Regions from separate parts of the Streptomyces sp. NPDC088116 genome, predicted to be linked through region 1. Evidence: riboswitches for the same ligand, from Rfam matches in the RefSeq annotation. Region 1 holds a riboswitch; each other region holds the start of a gene.
What was found. Region 1 has a riboswitch for cyclic di-AMP ahead of ACIOJD_RS28320 (transglycosylase family protein). Riboswitches for the same ligand answer to the same signal wherever they lie in the genome.

Region 1 (3,565 bases):
ATCCTGCTGATTTGCGCTGGCGGGGAGGGCTCATCATGCGGGGATTGCGCACGCTTCCGGTGCGGTTCACGGCAATGTCCGACCAGCGACTTCCTGACGGTACGTCAAGACTGTGATATTCGCGTGATCTTCCCTGCATCGGCTTGTGACAGACGTTCGAGTACCGCTACGTTCACGAACATTCACAGCAGACACACGCTGTAGTCGAACTGACATTCACACGGAAGGCAACCGCATGCGCTCCGGGAACGGCCGACACCGTCGACCTCGCCAGGCCCCTGCTCTGATCGTCGCCGCGGGGGTGACAGGATCGGCAATCGCCATTCCGCTGCTCGGTGCCACCAGCGCCAGCGCGGCGGAATCGTCTTCGTGGGACCGCGTGGCCGAGTGCGAGAGCGGCGGCACATGGAGCGCGGACCTCGGTAACGGCTTCTACGGCGGACTGCAGATGTCCCAGGCGACCTGGGACAAATTCGGTGGCGGCGAGTACGCGTCCCGCCCCGACCTCGCCAGCCGCACCCAGCAGATAGCGGTGGCGGAGAAGGTGCTCAAGGCCCAGGGGATCACGCCCTGGCTCAGCTGCGCCACGATCGCCGGGCTGACCGGCATCCTGACCGGCGACGGCGACACCTCGGAGTCCACCTCCGAGCCGTCCGGCCCCACGGACGGGAGCACCGGACCGACGGACGGCTCCTCGGCCGACCCGAGCGCCACGCCCTCCGCCTCCGACGACGGCGAGAAGAAGGACGGCTCGACCCCTTCCGGCTCCGCGGAGACGCCCTCGCCCGGAGCCTCCAGTTCCGGCGACGGCTCCGACGAGGACAGAGCGGGCGCGAGTACCGGGCCGGCCACCGGCAAGCACCGGGGGAGCGCGGCGCCGGAGGAATCCGCCTCGGGCGGCGCGGACGAGCGCGCATCGGACGGCCGTGCCTCGCGAAGTGACGGACCGGCACGGGACGCGGGCGGTCTCACGGACGCCACGGACGGCGGGGTGCAGGGTCCGTACATTCCGGACGGCCAGCACGGCGTCGGCGACCCCGTCTGGCTCGTCGGTGCCGAGCAGAAGGTGTCCGGCGGGTGGGTGTGAGCCGGCCGGCGGGCGGGCGCGCGTTGAACGGGCCGTCGTGGGCCCCGGATTCGACGGTCCGCCCCTGATCAGCGCCCTGATCTCGGCGCGGGGCAAGGGCAGTTCGAGGGGTGTTACGGGGGTCTATGTCCACGTATGGGCAACTGAGACAAGGGTCTCTTTGCCACAAGTGATGCCCATTGCTCCGGTAGTTGGTCGGATTCGCCCCTCACCAGCGGAAACGTGATCAACGACAGGGGAGGTAAGGGCGATTTACCCGGGTTGTGCTCCTTTGAACAACCGGGGGGCCTGTGATTACGGTCTGAACCGCTCGCACCGCGGGCCCCGTCGACCGAAACGCCGAATCCTGCCGTCGGTCGGGGGGAACAGTCGTCGCGTCAAGCGCCGAAGGCAGGAGCGGGGGACCCAAGGTTTTAGCGCCGGGCCCGGCCGTGGAGAGGGACGCCCAACAGCGTCCCGCGATACGGCGGGGACCGGCTTGGGGTGAAGCCGCGTGTGCGAACACGCGGCCGGGCAACTCACTTGGCCCGAACCCGACAGCTGACCTCGTAGGCGTCGGTGAGGGGATGATCCATGCTGTTTTCCGGTAAGGCCAAGCACCGCCGCCCGTCCAGGGCCGCTCGCTACGCCACGCTGGCCGGGATCACCGGTGCCGCCGTCGCGGCCCCGCTGATCGGCGCCACGTCCGCGTCGGCCGCGTCCTCGTCCGAGTGGGACCAGGTCGCCCAGTGCGAGTCCGGCGGCAACTGGTCCATCAACACCGGTAACGGTTACTTCGGTGGCCTCCAGTTCTCGTCGTCCACCTGGGCGGCGTACGGCGGCACCTCCTACGCCTCCAGCGCCGACCAGGCATCCAAGTCGCAGCAGATCTCGGTCGCCGAGAAGGTCCTGGCCAGCCAGGGCAAGGGCGCCTGGCCGAGCTGCGGCGTGAGCCTGTCCGGCGCCTCCGGCTCGGGCTCCGGCTCCGGCTCGTCCGACTCCGGTTCGGGCTCGTCGGACTCCGGCTCCGGTACGCAGGAGCAGCCGCAGCAGTCCCGGCAGCAGGCCGCCCCCGAGCAGCAGGCGCAGCCGAAGCAGTCCACCCGCGATGCCGAGCAGCCCGCCTCGCGCAGCGAGAGCCGTCCGGTCACGATCAAGAAGGGTGACGGCGAGTACAAGGTCAAGTCCGGCGACACCCTCTCGAAGATCGCCGACGCCAAGAAGGTCAAGGGCGGCTGGAAGAAGGTCTTCGAGCTGAACAAGGACATCGTCAACAGCGCCGATGTGATCTACCCGGGCCAGCAGCTCCACCTGAGCTGATCCGGAGGTCCGTAGATCCGGAGATCCGGAGATCCGAAGGGGATCAGCTCCAGCCGAGCTGATCCCCCCTCGGGCCGCCCTGCGGGGCGGCGCCCCCCACAGGCCGCCCCGGCCCGGCGCGTTCACCCCCGTACGCGCCGGTCCGGGGTTCGCGCTGTCACGGGCTCGTCCCCCGATCTGTCACCCGGCCTGTCACCGGTCCGTCATCGGCCCGTCACGCAGCGGATTCGCGACCCTGTCCTTCCCTCGTCCGGCGCGGAAACAGGCCTCTTTCTCGTCCTGGGCGGATTCTTAGAGGCGGCCGCCCGCCGGTCGAAGGCCGCGAGGCGGTTAGGCTCATGTCGCAAGGCCAAAGAGACCCTGCACTTCCAGCGCCACATCCCAGAAGGAGATGCTCGTGCCGTCCATCGACGTCGTCGTAGCCCGGGAAATCCTTGACTCGCGAGGTAACCCCACGGTCGAGGTCGAGGTCGGCCTCGACGACGGCAGCACGGGTCGTGCTGCTGTCCCCTCCGGTGCGTCCACCGGTGCGTTCGAGGCCCTTGAACTCCGTGACGGTGACCAGAACCGCTACCAGGGCAAGGGCGTCGAGAAGGCGGTTCTCGCCGTCATCGAGCAGATCGGCCCGGAGCTCGTCGGGTACGACGCCACCGAGCAGCGCCTGATCGACCAGGCGATGTTCGACCTGGACGCCACCCCGGACAAGTCGTCGCTCGGCGCCAACGCCATCCTCGGCGTCTCCCTCGCCGTCGCGCACGCCGCCTCCGAGGCCTCCGACCTCCCGCTCTTCCGCTACCTGGGCGGCCCGAACGCGCACCTGCTGCCCGTTCCGATGATGAACATCCTGAACGGCGGCTCGCACGCCGACTCCAACGTGGACATCCAGGAGTTCATGATCGCCCCGATCGGCGCGGAGTCCTTCTCCGAGGCCCTGCGCTGGGGTGCCGAGATCTACCACACCCTCAAGAAGGTCCTGAAGGAGAAGGGGCTCTCCACCGGCCTCGGCGACGAGGGCGGCTTCGCGCCGAACCTGGAGTCGAACCGCGCCGCGCTGGACCTGATCCTGGAGGCCGTGAAGGAAGCCGGTTACGTCCCGGGCCGCGACATCGCGCTCGCGCTCGACGTGGCCGCCTCCGAGTTCTACAAGGACGGCAGCTACGAGTTCGAGGGCAAGTCCCG
Region 2 (3,565 bases), on a different contig from region 1:
GGCCTTGACCTGGGCGGGGGTGAGACGGGGCTCGGCGTGTGCGGGCCCGTCGAAGGCGGTGACGGTCGCGGCTCCGGCGAGCGCGAGAGTGGCGGCGGTACGGCCCGCCGAGCCGGAAAGCGGGCGCTGCTTGGGTTTTCGGTGCGCTGCCACGGGGGTGGTCCTCTTCCTCAATGTCCGTACGGGGCCGACGGCGAGAGCCGCCCACCCGGAGAGGACCGTAAGGGGCAAGGTCACAAGCAAGTGTCGACATGGCGGTATTGGCGCGAGATGGATGATCTGTTGCGCTTTGTGATCAACTCGATCGCGACGGAGCGGCGATCTCCGGTCGGACCCGACCGATACGGCAGAAAGCCTCACCTCACCGGAGAGTGGTGATATGGCCATGGCTAGGCTCCGAGCCATGGACGTACTCATCAATGTCTTCGTCGCCCTGCACATCATCGGCATCGCCTCGCTGCTCGGCGGCTTTCTGACACAGATGAAGGCGATGAGCGCGGGCGCGGCACGGTTCGACGCACCGATGCTGCACGGAGCGCTGACGATGCTGATCACCGGCATGGTGCTGGTGGGCCTCAACCAGGCCGACGGTCAGACCCTGGACAACATCAAGATCGGCATCAAGCTGGCGATCCTGATCGTGATCCTGGGTGTGGTGTACGTGAAGCGGGACGACGAGGCCGCCTCGAAGCCGCTGTTCGGCGTGGTGGGCGGTCTGACGGTGGTCAACATCTTCATCGCCACGCTCTGGACCTGAGCGGGTCGGGCCCGCGGTGGCCCGCGGAGCGCTCGACGGCGCTTCGCGGGCCACGGACGTGAGTTCAGCGGCCCGCCGCTGGTCAGGCGGGGCGGACGCTGCCGTAGATCGGCATGTAGTAGATCGACTCCTCGCGGACGTTCGCGCCCGGCTTGGGGGCATGGATCATCATGCCGTCGCCGATGTAGATGCCGACATGGCTGATGTCGTCGTAGAAGAAGACCAGATCGCCCGGACGGAGGTCCTCCGTCGCGACGCGCGTGCCGGTCTTCACCTGGTCCCAGGTGGTACGCGGAAGTTCCACGCCCGCCTCCTTCCAGGCGGCCTGGGTCAGGCCCGAGCAGTCGTACGAGCTGGGGCCGGTCGCGCCCCAGACGTATGGTTTGCCGATCTGGGCGCGGGCGAAGGCGAGGACCTTCGCGGCCTTGGTGGTCTGCGCGCTGTCGGCGGCCCCCGAGCCGGTCCCGGTGCCCGTACCCGTACCCGTACTTGAGCCCGAGCCGGTGCCGGTGCCGGTGCCGGTCCCGTTGTCCGGTCCGGTCGACGGGGATTCGGCCTTCTCCTCGCCCTGCCGCTTCTCCTGTTCCTGCTCCTGCTCCTGTTCCTGCTTCTCGCGCAGGCGCTCGGCCTCGGCCCTGGCCCGAGCGTCTTCCTTGGCCTTCGCCTCCGCCTTGCGGCGGGCCTCGTCTTCCTTCTTGCGCTCCAGCGCGGCCAGTCGCGCCTTTTCCTCCGCCGTCAGCTTCGACAGCAGCGCCCGCGCCGCGCTGAGCTTCTTCTGGACGCTCTCCTTGCTGGTGCGCAGGGATGCCTGCGAGTCGGAGAGCGACTCCAGACTCTTCGTCGCCTCGGCCCGCTGCTTCGTCGCGGCGGCCTGCTGCGACTGGTACTCGGCGACGGCCCCTTGCTGACGGTCGGTCAGCCGGTCCGTGACCTGCTTCTGTTCGAGGAACTCCTCCGGGCTGTCCGCGAACAGCAGGGCGGCGGTCGGGGTGACCGCGCCTTCCCGGTACTGCGTGGCCGCGTAACCGCCGAGCTTGCGGCGAGCCTCGTTCAGCTTGTCCGCGCGCTCGGCGGCGTCGTCCAGCGCGCGGTCGACCGTGCGCTTCTGCTCCTGGGTGGCTTCTTTGGCCTTGTTGTACTGCTGGGTCTCGCTCCCGGCCTGGCGGTACAGATCGTCGACCTTCTTCTGTACCTCTTCTACGGACGGTGTCGGCTCGGTGGGCGCGGCGTGCGCGTTCTGTGTCGAGAGCAGCGTGACCGAAGCGAGAGCGGCCGTCGTGACTCCGACGGCCGGGGAGTTGGCGCGTACTCCGCTACGGTTGCGCGGCTTGCGATGCGACGCCAAGGTCGGCATCTCCTTCCGTGGACGGCCTACCGGGTTAGCTGTCGGGTTCGGGCGGAACGGAAGGCTGCCCTACGGGCCTGGAACGTACGGCCCGATTCACCCCGGTCGTGCAGAGTGGGTCCCCGGTTCCGAACTTCCTCACAGGAAGGTCGAATTCGGCACGGGCCGCCCGCTTGGCGCGGATCGCCGGGGAGGGTACGGGCTGCCTGACGGAGCACGCTAGCCAAAGTGTGGCGCTTGTGTGAAGGCGGATGGCCGATATGCCCGATACGTTTTCGTGACATTTGCCCGCGCGGTGTGCGGGGGTGTTGGTGGGTAAGTCCGCCATTACGTTGCGTGATATTTCCGGCCGTTCCGCACGTCCGCCGGGCAGGTCGCCGGAGGTTGCGCGGGACTCCGAAGCGACGTGCGCGCGACGATGTGTACGGAGGGCCACCACGACATGTACGCATGACGTGTACGGGGAGGGTGCCCGGTCCATGGAGACCACGCGGCCGTGGGGGAGGCCTGGGTCGGGTGCCCCCGCCGGATACACCGGGTGCCCCCGCCGGATACGCCGGGAGACTTCCGAAGGCGGGCGCGGGCTGTCAGTCCGGGAGCCTAGACTCGTAAAGCGATGAGCAGCCTCTTTGACGACAGTTTCCTGGCGGACCTCCAGCCCTCCGGCGACGAGCATCCACCGCCGCCCGAGGACCATGCCGAGCACGCCCCGGAGCAGGTCCCCGACGACCTCTTCGAGGGTGCCTTCGACGCGCCACCGGTTCGGGACGCCTACCACCGCGACGGGGCCCCGCGCACCGTGGTGGATCCGGCCGCGCTGCTCGAAGGGCTGAACGAGGAGCAGCGCGCGGCCGTCGTGCACACCGGTTCGCCCCTGCTCATCGTGGCCGGAGCCGGCTCCGGCAAGACCCGGGTCCTGACCCACCGGATCGCACATCTGCTGGGGACCCGCCATGTCCACCCCGGCCAGATACTGGCGATCACCTTCACCAACAAGGCCGCGGGGGAGATGAAGGAGCGCGTCGCCGACCTCGTCGGCCCGCGCGCTGCCGCCATGTGGGTGCTGACCTTCCACAGCGCCTGCATCCGCATCCTGCGGCGCGAGTCGAAGAGGCTCGGGTTCACCTCGTCGTTCTCGATCTACGACGCCGCCGACTCCAAGCGTCTGATGGCCCTGGTCTGCCGTGATCTGGACCTCGACCCCAAGCGCTACCCGCCCAAGTCCTTCAGCGCCAAGATCTCGAATCTGAAGAACGAGCTGATCGACGAGGAGACCTTCGCCGACCAGGCGGCCGACGGTTTCGAGAAGATGCTCGCCGAGGCCTACCGGATGTACCAGGCCCGGCTGCGCGAGGCCAACGCCCTGGACTTCGACGACATCATCATGACCACCGTCCATCTGCTCCAGGCGTTCCCCGATGTCGCCGAGCACTATCGGCGGCGCTTCCGGCACGTCCTGGTGG
Region 3 (3,565 bases), on a different contig from region 1:
AAGTCCTGCGTATTGATGTTCTTTGTATACGGCGGAATTGTTAAGTACGGGCGCTCGCGGTGTTTACGGCATGTTGCGAAGGCCTCACCCTTTCCCGGACCTGGCCCGGTTTCCGCAGCCGGTGGGCGACCGCCGTGCGCTCCGCGTGCAGGGCGGTCATGGCCCGCGCCCGCTCCGCGTCACCACGGGCCACCGCGTCCACGATCGCGCCGTGCTCCGCCCAGGACTCCACGGGGTGGGCGGGCTGCTCGACCACGTACATCCAGGCGATCTTGTGCCTGGTCTGGGTGAGCAGGGCGGTCAGCCCCGGGCTTCCCGACGCCTGGGCGAGCGTCTCGTGGAACCAGGCGCCGAGTGAGCGCAGATCCTCGCCCTGGCCCCTGCGGGCCCGCTCCTGCCCCAGCCTGACCAGGCCACGCAGCACCTTGAGATGGGCCTCCGTGCGGCGCTGTGCCGCGCGGGCGGCGCCCAGCGGCTCCAGCAGCAGCCGCACCTCCAGAAGATCCCCCGCCTCCTGCTCCGAAGGCTCGGCCACACACGCGCCGGCATGGCGGCGGGTGGTCACGAAGCCCTCCGACTCCAGGGTGCGCAGGGCTTCGCGCACCGGGACGCGGGAGACGCCGTAGCGCCGTGCCAGCTGTTCCTCGGTGAGCCGGCTGCCCCGCTCGAACAGACCGGAGACGATGTCGTCGCGGATCGCCGTGCATACCGAGTGCGCGGGAATGCGCATGTCCGAACCTCCGACTTAATCCGCGCGAAACTCTGCCGATTGACGCCTGTTCCGTGACTCTATTGCAATCAGCACGAATTTCCGATGGGAGGCCGGAATCCATGGATATCTTTTGGCCAGAGCGACGTAAACAGAAGGGCCCGGACCGTGCGCAGGACCGCTGACCGCACGGAAGGCCCCGGACCGCGCGGAAGCGCACGAAGGCCCCGGCACGGGCCGGGGCCTTCGGACGAGCGGGGTGATCGGAGCGGCCGGACGGTTCGGTCGGGGCCGTGACCGTCGGTCGGAGCGGTCAGCGCCCGGCCGGGCGACCGGAGGCCGGGCGCCCGAGCCGTCAGACGTTCACGCCGTGCGCGCGCAGGTAGCCGACGGGGTCCATGTCGGAGCCGTAGTCCGGGCTCGTGCGGGCCTCGAAGTGAAGGTGCGGCCCGGTGACGTTGCCGGTCGCGCCGGAGAGGCCTATCTGCTGCCCCGGGGTGACGCTCTGGCCGACGGAGACACCGATCGAGGAGAGGTGGCCGTACTGGGTGTACGTGCCGTCCTTCATCTCGAGCACGATGTTGTTGCCGTACGAGCCGCCCCAGCCCGCCTCGACCACGGTGCCCGCGCCGACGGCCACGACCGAAGTGCCGGACGCCGCGCGGAAGTCGATGCCCGAGTGGCTGCCGGAGGACCAGAGGGAGCCGCCGCTCTGGTAGCCGGTGGTGACATACGAGCCGGCGACCGGGAGCTGGAAGGCGTTGAGGCGCTTGCGTTCGGCCTCGCGGGCCGCACGGGCCTCCTCGGCACGGATCTCCTCGGCACGCGCGACGGCCTTGCGCTTCGCCTCCGCCTCCGCCGCGGCCTGTGCCTTGGCGCGGGCAGCGGCCTGGCGCTGGGCCTCGGCCTGGGTGTCGACCGTGCCCGCGAGGGACTCGTCGATGCTGATGGCCTGGGCCAGGCCGGTCTGCTGGGCCGCCTGGACGTCCGTGGTGGAGGCGAGTGCCGGGGAAGAGGCCAGGGTGCCGATGACTCCGGTCGCGGTGAGAGTCGCGGCGCCGGCGACGCTCGCGCCCTTGCGGCTCATACTGCTCCGGGCACGATGCTTCCCGGTGGCACGGGTGAACGCCATGAGATGGCTGGTCCTTTCCTTCCTTCTCGCCTACCGGGTTAGCTGACGGGTTCGGAGCAGGAAGGTCTCCTACGGGCCCCTCCGCGCCGGTGCGCGAAGGCGTCCGATTCACCCCAGGGACTGTGTGGGTCCCCGGCTCCCCAGGCTCGCGCCTGACGGGGACTCGGCGATGACTGTCCGATGCCGCGGTGCGGCGCAACTGGCGAACAGCCGGACCGACGCTAAGCGCGTCATCTTTCGTTCGCCAAACAGTCAGAAGGTTTTGTTGGCATCGCCACAGGGCAGACGGGCAACCTCTCCAACAAAACGGACATACCACGGGAACCCCGGCGACGAGTGGCGCCGGGGTTCCCTCCTGAGGCCGGATCAGCCGGTGACGACCGTCACTTCGCCGATTCCGAGCGCCTTGACCGGCTCCTCGATCTGCGAGGCGTCGCCCACGAGCACGGTCACCAACCGGTCCACCGGGAAGGCGTTGACGGCCGCGGCGGTCGCCTCCACGGTGCCGGTCTCGGCCAGGCGCGCGTACAGCTGCGCCTGGAAGTCGTCCGGGAGGTGCTGCTCGACCTGGTCGGCCAGCGTGGCCGCGACGGACGCCGCCGTCTCGTACTTGAGCGGTGCCACCCCCACCAGGTTCTGCACGGCGACGTCCCGCTCGGCGTCCGTGAGGCCTTCGGCGGCGAGGGTGCGCAGCACCGTCCAGAGGTCGTCCAGCGCCGGGCCGGTGGACGCGGTGTCCACGGAGCCGCTGATGGCGAGCATCGCGGCGCCCGTCACCCCGCCCGGCGTCGTGGGAGCGGAGGAGCGCAGCACCTGGCCGAAGGCCCGTACACCGTAGGTGTAGCCCTTCTCCTCACGCAGCACCCGGTCGAGCCGGGAGGTGAGGGTGCCGCCCAGGCAGTAGGTGCCGAGCACCTGCGCGGGCCAGACCCGGTCGTGCCGGTCCGGGCCGATGCGGCCGATCAGCAGCTGGGTCTGGACGGCGCCGGGCCGGTCCACGATCACCACCCGGCCCGTGTCGTCTGCGGTCACGGGCGGGACGGGACGCGGAGCGGCGGTGTTGCCGGTCCAGGTGCCGAGGGTTTCGGCGAGCACCGCGTCCAGGTCGACGCCGGTGAGATCGCCGACGACGACCGCGGTGGCCGTGGCGGGGCGTACGTGCGCCTCGTAGAAGGCGCGCACACCCGCGGCGTCGATGCTCCCGACCGTCTCCTCGGTGCCCTGGCGCGGTCGTGACATGCGCGCGGAGGCCGGGAACAGCTCCTTGGAGAGCTGCTTGGCGGCGCGGCGGCCGGGGTTGGCGGTCTCGTGCGGGATCTCGTCGAGCCGGTTCCGTACCAGCCGCTCGACCTCGCCGTCCGCGAACGCCGGGGCGCGCAGGGCTTCGGCGAGCAGCCCGAGCGCCTTGGGCAGCCGGGATACGGGGACCTCCAGGGAGACCCGTACGCCCGGGTGGTCGGCGTACGCGTCGAGCGTGGCGCCGCAGCGCTCCAGCTCGGCGGCGAACTCCTCGGCGGAGCGCTTGTCGGTGCCTTCGGACAGGGCCCGCGCCATGATCGTGGCGATGCCGTCGAGCCCTTCGGGCTCGGCCTCCAGCGGTGCGTCGAGAATGATCTCGACCGCCACCACCTGCTGTCCCGGGCGGTCGCAGCGCAGCACGGTCAGGCCGTTGTCGAGCGCGCCGCGGCCGGGGGCGGGGAAGGCCCAGGGCCTGGCCTCGCCGG
Region 4 (3,565 bases), on a different contig from region 1:
GAGGCGACCGGCGCGGCTCAGATCGCGAACGGCTGGCTGCCGTCCGTACCCCAGTGGGCGTGGGTACTGCTCTTCATGCTGCTCTTCACCGGCACGAACCTCGCCGCCGTGAAGAACTTCGGCGAGTTCGAGTTCTGGTTCGCCGCCCTGAAGGTCTTCGCGATCGTCGCGTTCCTGGTCCTCGGGCTGCTCGCGATCCTCGGCATCCTGCCCGACACCGACCCCGTCGGCTTCACGAACCTCACCGGACAGGGAGGCTTCCTGCCGGGCGGCTGGCAGGGCGTCGTCTCCGGTGTCCTCGCCGTCGTCTTCGCCTTCGGCGGCCTGGAGGTCGTCACGATCGCGGCGGCCGAGTCCGACGACCCGGTCCGCTCGGTGGCCAGGGCGGTGCGCAGCTCGGTGTTCCGGATCCTGTTCTTCTACGTCGGTTCGATGCTGGTCATCGTCACCGCGCTGCCGTGGACGGCACAGAAGGCGGGGCTGAGTCCGTACGTCACCGTCCTCGACGCGATCGGCGTCCCGTCCGCCGGGCAGATCATGAACATCGTGGTGTTCGTGGCCCTGCTCTCGGCGCTCAACGCCAACCTCTACGGGTCGTCCCGGATGGTCTTCTCGCTCGCCGAGCGGGGTGAGGCGCCGGGCTCGCTGCGGAAGGTGAGCGAGGGAGGCGTGCCGCGCCGGGCGGTCCTGGCCTCCGTGGCGTTCGGCTTCGTCTCCGTGCTGCTCAATCTGAAGTGGCCCGACACGGTCTTCCTCTACATGCTCAACTCGGTCGGCGCGGTGCTCCTCTTCGTATGGGCACTGATCGCCGCGTCGCAACTGCGCCTGCGGCGGCGCATCGAGGAGGAGGCACCGGAGCGCCTGATCCTCAAGATGTGGCTCTTCCCTGGCCTGACCATCGCGGCTCTGGTCGCCATGGCGGTCCTGTTCGGGCTGATGCTGACCGACGACACGGCGCGTCCGCAGCTGCTGTGGTCCCTGGGTGCGGCGGCGCTCGTACTGACGGCGGCGGGCCTGCGGGAGCTGCGCGCACGCCGCGGGTGAACCCGGACGCCGACCACTCCCCGGCCCTGTCGCTCTCCACCAGCACGCGGGCCCCGGTCAGCACGCGGGCCCCGGCCGGCGCGGGTCACCGCTCCGGCCGGGGCCGCCTGCCTGTCGGCGTCCTGACGAATGTCAGTAGGGGCCGTTCACGTTGTCGATCGAGCCGTACTTGTCGGCGGCGTAGTTGCACGCGGCCGTGATGTTGGCGACCGGGTCGTAGCTGTCGGTCGACGTACCGGGCACGTGGTAGGCCTGGAACGTCGGGTCGATGACCTGTAGGAGCCCCTTGGACGGGGTGCCGGCCACGGCGTTGGAGTCCCAGTTGTTGATGGCCGCCGGGTCGCCCGCGGACTCACGGATGATGTTGCGGTGGATGCCCTCGTAGGTGCCCGGAATGCCGTGGGCGGCCATGACGTCCAGCGACTCCCTGATCCAGCCGTCCAGATTGTCGGAGTACGTCTTCGCCGCCGCCTGGACGACAGTGCCGCTCGTATCGGACTTCGCCTGCGTGGCGCCGGTCGCGGCCTTGGCCTTCTCGCCGAGCTTCAGCTCGGTGCCGGGGTGGAGCAGCGACGGGTCGCCGCCGACGGCCTTCCGGTTGTCCTGGTACAGCTTCTTCCAGCCGCCGCTCACGGAGTGAGCGTGCGCGATCTTGGAAAGGGAATCACCGGCGACCACGGAGTAGGTCGACGCCTTGGCCTTGACGGCGGCGGGCGCGGGAGCCGCTTCGGCGGCGACCTGGCCGGCCGACGGCGCGGCGCTCGCGGAGGTCGCGGCCACCAGCGGCAGGGCGAGTACGGCGCCACCCGCACCGACGGCGACGAGGCCTCGGGCGAGCGGGCTGATTCTGGGACGACGGTGCTTGGCCTTTGCGGGCATGACGAATTCCTCTCCGTCGCCTGCGAGGTGAGCTGTCGGGTTCGGGCGGGAGATGCCCGGCCGCGGTGGGAATGCGACTTCACCCCTAGCCGGTCCGGTATCGGATCGGCGACTTACTTGGGTTCCCCGCTCCTGCCGTAGGTGAGTGGGTGTGGTTTCCGGACAGCGGCAGGATTCGGCGTTCCACCCGGAGTGACGTGAAACTAGACGAGAACGTCCGGGCGAAACAAGTCCTGAATTCACAGCGCCACTCCATAAGGGAATCCGGAGGGGAAAATCCCGCTCCCTCATTCGACGCCAGGAAACTCAACTCTCCTTCCCTGTGGACGAAGTGGACGGGCGGACAGGAACCGCACCACATCACCGGGCGTGACGCGAATCACCAGACAAGGTGATCACGGGCGCCACAACACCGAACAGAGAGCATCAAGTTACGCCAATCCACCAAACAAGACTTAAAGTAGAACACGAGCAAATCGCCCATATTGGCGCCTGAAGTCTTCGCCCTGCCGAGCGGCAGCACCACCTCTCCCCGGCCCGTCTCCACGCCCCCGCCGGGCGACTTCCTGTCCGGGTTCACCATCGGCGGCATCAATGGGTCAGCGACGGCTGCATTTCTGACTGCCTGTCGCCATCTCGTTCAGAATTATGATCTCCCACCCAAGGAAATCACGCTCGGCTGCGACTGAACCCGACGATCGGGAGTCAGAAACCTTTACGGCACTTCCTTTTACCCGAGAACCGCTCGAATTCGATGCCCCCGCCCCGAATGCCGTGGGGCGGTGCGCCGCCTGCTCGCGGGTGTCAGCCTGCCAGGCAGTCGCGCACAGCCGCGACAAGGCGGTTCGCACGGGAATCGCCGTGGCCGATCACGCGGTTGGCGGTGTAATCGAAGCTCACACCGAACTCGTCGTCGCCGAAGGCGAATCGACCGCCGGCTCCGTCGTTGCCGAAACCGCGCTCCCCCAGCATCGGCCGGCCGCGAACAGGCTCATCAGTGTCAGGTGGACGACCGCCCCGATCAGAGCTCGGGCCCCACCGCTCGCGTCGATCGGGGAGCGGTGGGGCCCGAGAGCGAGCTGGGTGACCAGGCAGCCGACGACGGTGACAGGGACCGCGACGGTCGCGGCGGCGCCGGCGGTGACGGCCATTTTCGCCGCGTGGAGGCGGCCGCGCCGGGGCACGGCGACCAGCGAGACCCGCATCACGGGGCGCGATCGGGGACGCTGAAGGGGACGAACAGCAGCAGTGCGGTGTACGTGCCGCGGACGCCTCGCAGCTTGGTGAACTCGGCCCGGATGGCCGCGACTGTCTCAGACACGGGTGTTCCTCGCTCCCTTGCCGATGAGTTCGAGGAAGGTGTCCTCAAGGGATTCCGTATGGGTACTCAGTTCGTCGAGCAGGACTCCGTTGGCAGTGGCCAGTCTGCTGATCTCGGCCGCGGGCAGGCCGCCGACCTCCAGGCTGCCGTCCGGCGCGGACACCAGCGAGGCTCGGTTGCGTTCCATTTCCTGGCCGAGCAGTTGAGGGTTCGAGGCCCATACGCGTACATACGTCCGTCCATGACGTCGAATGAAGTCCGGCATGCCGGTGTCCGCGAGGAGACGACCCCTGTGGATGACGACCAGGTGGTCCGCGACCT

Region 2: another riboswitch for cyclic di-AMP. It lies ahead of ACIOJD_RS05050 (NlpC/P60 family protein); the one in region 1 lies ahead of ACIOJD_RS28320 (transglycosylase family protein).
Region 3: another riboswitch for cyclic di-AMP. It lies ahead of ACIOJD_RS20180 (M23 family metallopeptidase); the one in region 1 lies ahead of ACIOJD_RS28320 (transglycosylase family protein).
Region 4: another riboswitch for cyclic di-AMP. It lies ahead of ACIOJD_RS19945 (transglycosylase SLT domain-containing protein); the one in region 1 lies ahead of ACIOJD_RS28320 (transglycosylase family protein).

The regions. Positions count from the first base shown of each region.
Region 1 is NZ_JBIUTF010000007.1:487,398-490,962, forward strand. It holds gene ACIOJD_RS28310 (cytochrome P450) at 1-116, shown strand, start outside; gene ACIOJD_RS28315 (transglycosylase family protein) at 302-1,087, shown strand; cyclic di-AMP (ydaO/yuaA leader) riboswitch at 1,460-1,657, shown strand; gene ACIOJD_RS28320 (transglycosylase family protein) at 1,661-2,386, shown strand; gene eno (phosphopyruvate hydratase) at 2,784-3,565, shown strand, end outside.
Region 2 is NZ_JBIUTF010000001.1:1,151,885-1,155,449, reverse strand. It holds gene ACIOJD_RS05060 (NlpC/P60 family protein) at 1-153, opposite strand, end outside; gene ACIOJD_RS05055 (hypothetical protein) at 404-757, shown strand; gene ACIOJD_RS05050 (NlpC/P60 family protein) at 840-2,102, opposite strand; cyclic di-AMP (ydaO/yuaA leader) riboswitch at 2,110-2,273, opposite strand; gene pcrA (DNA helicase PcrA) at 2,719-3,565, shown strand, end outside.
Region 3 is NZ_JBIUTF010000004.1:742,207-745,771, forward strand. It holds gene ACIOJD_RS20175 (GntR family transcriptional regulator) at 41-730, opposite strand; gene ACIOJD_RS20180 (M23 family metallopeptidase) at 1,065-1,841, opposite strand; cyclic di-AMP (ydaO/yuaA leader) riboswitch at 1,855-2,020, opposite strand; gene ACIOJD_RS20185 (M16 family metallopeptidase) at 2,208-3,565, opposite strand, start outside.
Region 4 is NZ_JBIUTF010000004.1:691,360-694,924, forward strand. It holds gene ACIOJD_RS19940 (amino acid permease) at 1-1,044, shown strand, start outside; gene ACIOJD_RS19945 (transglycosylase SLT domain-containing protein) at 1,177-1,923, opposite strand; cyclic di-AMP (ydaO/yuaA leader) riboswitch at 1,928-2,114, opposite strand; gene ACIOJD_RS19950 (hypothetical protein) at 2,820-3,131, opposite strand; gene ACIOJD_RS19955 (hypothetical protein) at 3,237-3,565, opposite strand, start outside.